DNA from 2 places in the Luteococcus sanguinis genome. Region 1 is predicted to be linked to the other one. Evidence: predicted binding sites of a transcription regulator. Region 1 holds the regulator's gene; the other holds the start of a gene.
The links. Region 1 encodes HrcA, which represses chaperone genes, less so after heat shock. Its sites were predicted from a motif close to TTGGCACTCGNNNNNNNCGAGTGCCAA; they were not measured.

Region 1 (2,176 bases):
AGCGAGATGGACTGGCGGATCAGCGCGTCCTGGCCGCGACGGGTGCGGGACCGCGGCCCACGCGAGGCCGCCTGGCCGAACATCGCGTCCACCAGGTTGGTGAAGTCGAAACCACCCTGCGCGCCGCCGAAGTTCCCGAAGCCGCCGAAGCCACCCGCGCCGCCGCCGAAGCCGGAGCCCAGCGGATCGCCGCCGCGATCGTAGATCGCGCGCTTGTTCGGGTCATGCAGGACCTCGTAGGCCTCCTGCACCTGCTTGAACTTCTCGGCCGCGTCCGGCTCGGTGGCGACGTCCGGATGGACCTTCATCGCCATCTTGCGGTAGGCCTTCTTGATCTCTTCGGGGCTCGCCTCGCGGGAGACCCCGAGGACCTCGTAGTAGTCAGCGCTCATGGGGTTGCTTGCTCATCCTTCTGCCAGGAATCGTCCGACATAGCGGGCCACGGCTCGCACCGAGGCCATCGTGGAGGGGTAGTCCATCCGGGTGGGGCCGACGATGCCGAGGGTGGCAAAGGCGTCGTCGGGGTTCCCATAGGTGCTCGCCACCAGGGAGGTGGTCTGCAGGGGTTCATAGGGGTTCTCGTGACCGATGCGGACGGTCACGTCGCCGGCGCTGCCGTAGGCCTCGCCGAGCAGGTGCAGCAGGACGACCTGCTCCTCCAGCGCCTCGAGCACGGGCTTGACCGTGGTCTCGAACTGGTCGCCGAAGCGGGTCAGGTTCGGCACGCCACCGACCACGACACGGGTGGACGGGTCGGTCGCCAGCATCTCCAGCACGGTGGCCACGACGCTCGCGGCACCGTGGCGATCCTCAGCCGGCAGTTCCCCCAACAGGTTGCTGAGCCGCTCGGCCGCCGGGCCGGGCGCGTGCCCAACCAGCGCGGCGTTGAGGCGGTCGCGCAGCCGCGCCAGCGCGGACTCGTCCGCGACGACCTCGATGGCGCGCTGCTCCACCCGTCCGGTGGAGTTGATCACGATCACCAGCACGCGGTCGATGGTCAGCGGGACCAGTTCGACGTGCCGGACGACCGCCGAGGAGGCGATGGGGTACTGGACGATCGCGACCTGCTGGGTGATCTGGGCCAGCAACCGGACGGTGCGGGTGACGATGTCGTCGACGTCGAGGGCTCCGGTCATGAAGGCCTGGATCGCGCGCTTCTCCGCCGCCGACAACGGCTTGACGGTGGCGATCCGGTCGACGAAGAGGCGATAGCCCTTGTCGGTGGGGATGCGTCCGGCGCTGGTGTGGGGCTGGGTGATGTAGCCCTCCTCCTCCAGCACCGCCATGTCATTGCGGACGGTCGCCGGGGAGACCTTGAGCTGATGGCGCTCGACCAGCGCCTTCGACCCGACGGGCTCCTGGCTGGACACGTAGTCGGTCACGATCGCCTTGAGCACGTCCATCTTGCGGTCGTCCAGCATTCGTCCCTCCCCTGTTCCAAGCCGCCGTCGCGTCAGGTTTCCAGCACGGCAGTTTGGCACTCACCCAACGCGAGTGCCAGTCTAGCGGCCGCTTGGTAGCCTCACGGCGTGCGTGAGTTCTCGATGGGTGAATGGCAGCAGGTCCGCGACGGCGTCTTCTGGGTGCGCCTGGAACCGGCTTCGGTGAACGCCGGCCTGGTGGTCGGCGAGACCGGGGTGTTGTTGGTGGACACGGGTTCCTCGCCCGAACAGGGACGGGCACTGGCCGAGTCCGCCAAGGAGTTGGTGGGCCGCCCGGTGACCCATGTCGTGGTGACCCACTGGCACTTCGACCACTTCTTCGGCCTGGCCGGCATCCCCGACGTCACCTCGATCGGGCACGACTCGTTGATGGCCCACCTCAGCGGTGACGATCCCGACATCGGCGCCGAGGTGGTGCGCGAGCAGCTCGGCTTCGAGCTCTCGGAGGTCGTGGCACCCAGCCAGGAGATCGGGATGATCAAGGCCGTTGACCTCGGGGGCCGCCACGTCGAGGTCGTCCACCTGGGCAAGGGACACACCGACGGTGACCTGTTCGTGCTGGTGCCCGACGCCGAGGTGATCTTCACCGGCGACCTCGTCGAGACCTCCGGTGCGCCCGCGATCGGGCCCGACTCCACGCTCAAGGACTGGCCCAAGGCGATCGACGGCGCGGTGAAGCACCTCCGGGAGGACGTCGACGTGCTGTTCATCCCCGGGCACGGCGACCCGGTCGG
Region 2 (2,176 bases), on a different contig from region 1:
CGGTGCCACGGTGCTGCACGGAGATGCCGTCGAACTGGCCCCCGGGCTGTTGGCCGGGGCAGGGCCGGCTACCTGCGTCTTCATCGACCCTGCGCGCCGCACCGGTGCCGGTCGCACCTGGCGGGTCGACCAGTTCACCCCGCCGTGGGACTTCGTGCTCGACCTGCTGGCCGGCCGTCACTCGACGGTCGGCAAGCTCGGCCCCGGCGTTCCGCGCGAGATCCTGCCCCAGGGCGTCTGCTGCGACTTCGTCAGCCACGCCGGGGACGTCGTCGAGGCATCCCTGTGGCGGCTCCCCGGATCCCCCACCGGACACCGCGCCGTGCTGCTGCCTGGGGAACACGTCATCGCCTCCACCGGCGAAGTGCTCCCGGTCGGTCCAGCGGGAGCCTGGCTGCACGAACCCGACGGGGCGGTGATCCGCGCCCGCGCGCTCGACGCGATCGACCCCAGGATGCGCCTGCTGGACCCGGAGACCGCCTACCTGACCTCTGACGAGGCCATCACGTCCCCCTTTCTCACCAGCTTCCGCATCATCGACGAGATGGACGCGGGGGAGAAGACCCTGCGCGCCTGGGTGCGCGCCCACGACATCGGCACGCTGGAGATCAAGAAGCGAGGAGTCGACCTCGACCCGGCCGAACTGCGCCGCCGTCTCAAGCCCAAGGGCCGGGGTGCTGCCACGCTCGTCATCGGACGCACCCCGGGCGGAGCCCGTGCCTGGCACGTCGAGCGGGTCTGACTGGCGGGACGAACCCACTGGTTGGCACTCGGGTTGAACGAGTGCCAGCCCGGGGATATCTTGGGTTCTGGCACTCGACATGGTTGAGTGCCAACGGCCCGGACGGCACCCGCGACGACGTCCGAACCGATTCCTGAACGTTGAAACCCGACCGGCGCCTCGTGCGCCGTGAACCTAGAAAGGGGTTTGTCGTGGCAGCCACGATCAAGCCGCTCGAGGACCGCGTCCTCGTCAAGCCGCTCGAGGCCGAGCAGACCACCGCGTCTGGTCTGGTGATCCCGGACACCGCCAAGGAGAAGCCGCAGGAGGGCCAGGTCATCGCAACCGGTCCCGGCCGCTTCGACGACAAGGGCGCTCGTGTCCCGCTGGACGTCGCCGAGGGCGACGTCGTCATCTTCAGCAAGTACGGCGGCACCGAGGTCAAGTACGACGGCCAGGAGTTGCTGCTCCTGAACGCTCGCGACATCCTCGCCATCGTCCAGAAGTGATCGCGAGGGGGACGACCCCCTGAGCGACTCTGGAGCGAACTCCAGATCGCACCCCCGCGCTCTGCGTGCGTTCACCGCTCGCTCGTGCCTCGCTCACGGGCACGCAGAGTTCGGAAGGATTCCCGCGCGCGGCCGGCCACCGTGCTGGCCGCGCGCGAACCACATCCACATCTCTTACTCCACAGGAGTTCTGAATGCCCAAGATCCTGCAGTTCGACGAGGAGGCCCGCCGCTCGCTCGAGCGTGGTGTCGACACCCTCGCCAACACCGTCAAGGTGACCCTCGGCCCGAAGGGCCGCTATGTCGTCCTGGACAAGAAGTGGGGCGCTCCCACCATCACCAATGACGGCGTGACCGTCGCCCGTGAGGTCGAGCTCTCCGACCCCTACGAGAACCTTGGCGCGCAGCTCGCCAAGGAGGTCGCCACCAAGACCAACGACGTCGCCGGTGACGGAACCACCACCGCGACCGTGCTGGCCCAGGCGCTCGTGCACGAGGGCCTGCGCGCCGTCGCCTCCGGCTCCAACCCCGTCGGCCTGAAGCGCGGCATCGACCAGGCCGTCGCGGCCGTCGAGGCCGAGCTGAAGAGCGTCGCCAAGCAGATCGAGACCACCTCCGACATGGCGTCGGTTGCCACGATCAGCTCCCGCGACGAGGAGATCGGCGCCCTGATCGCCGACGCCTTCGACAAGGTCGGCAAGGACGGCGTCATCACCGTCGACGAGTCCAACACCTTCGGCACCGAGCTCGACTTCACCGAGGGCATGCAGTTCGACAAGGGTTACCTGTCGCCCTACATGGTCACCGACTCCGAGCGGATGGAGGCCGTCCTCGACGACCCCTACATCCTCATCAACTCGGGCAAGATCAGCTCGATGAACGACCTGCTGCCCCTGCTGGAGAAGGTCATCGCCGCCAAGGGCACCTTGTTCATCGTGGCCGAGGA

Region 2: groES (co-chaperone GroES) is a predicted target of HrcA. The motif match lies at 764-790, and genes of this name have one in related genera.

The regions. Positions count from the first base shown of each region.
Region 1 is NZ_BAAAKI010000003.1:119,207-121,382, reverse strand. Features, by position in the region: gene dnaJ (molecular chaperone DnaJ) at 1-392, opposite strand, end outside; gene hrcA (heat-inducible transcriptional repressor HrcA) at 405-1,421, opposite strand; gene ABD089_RS02865 (MBL fold metallo-hydrolase) at 1,530-2,176, shown strand, end outside.
Region 2 is NZ_BAAAKI010000004.1:348,909-351,084, forward strand. Features, by position in the region: gene ABD089_RS05400 (THUMP-like domain-containing protein) at 1-742, shown strand, start outside; gene groES (co-chaperone GroES) at 934-1,230, shown strand; gene groL (chaperonin GroEL) at 1,425-2,176, shown strand, end outside.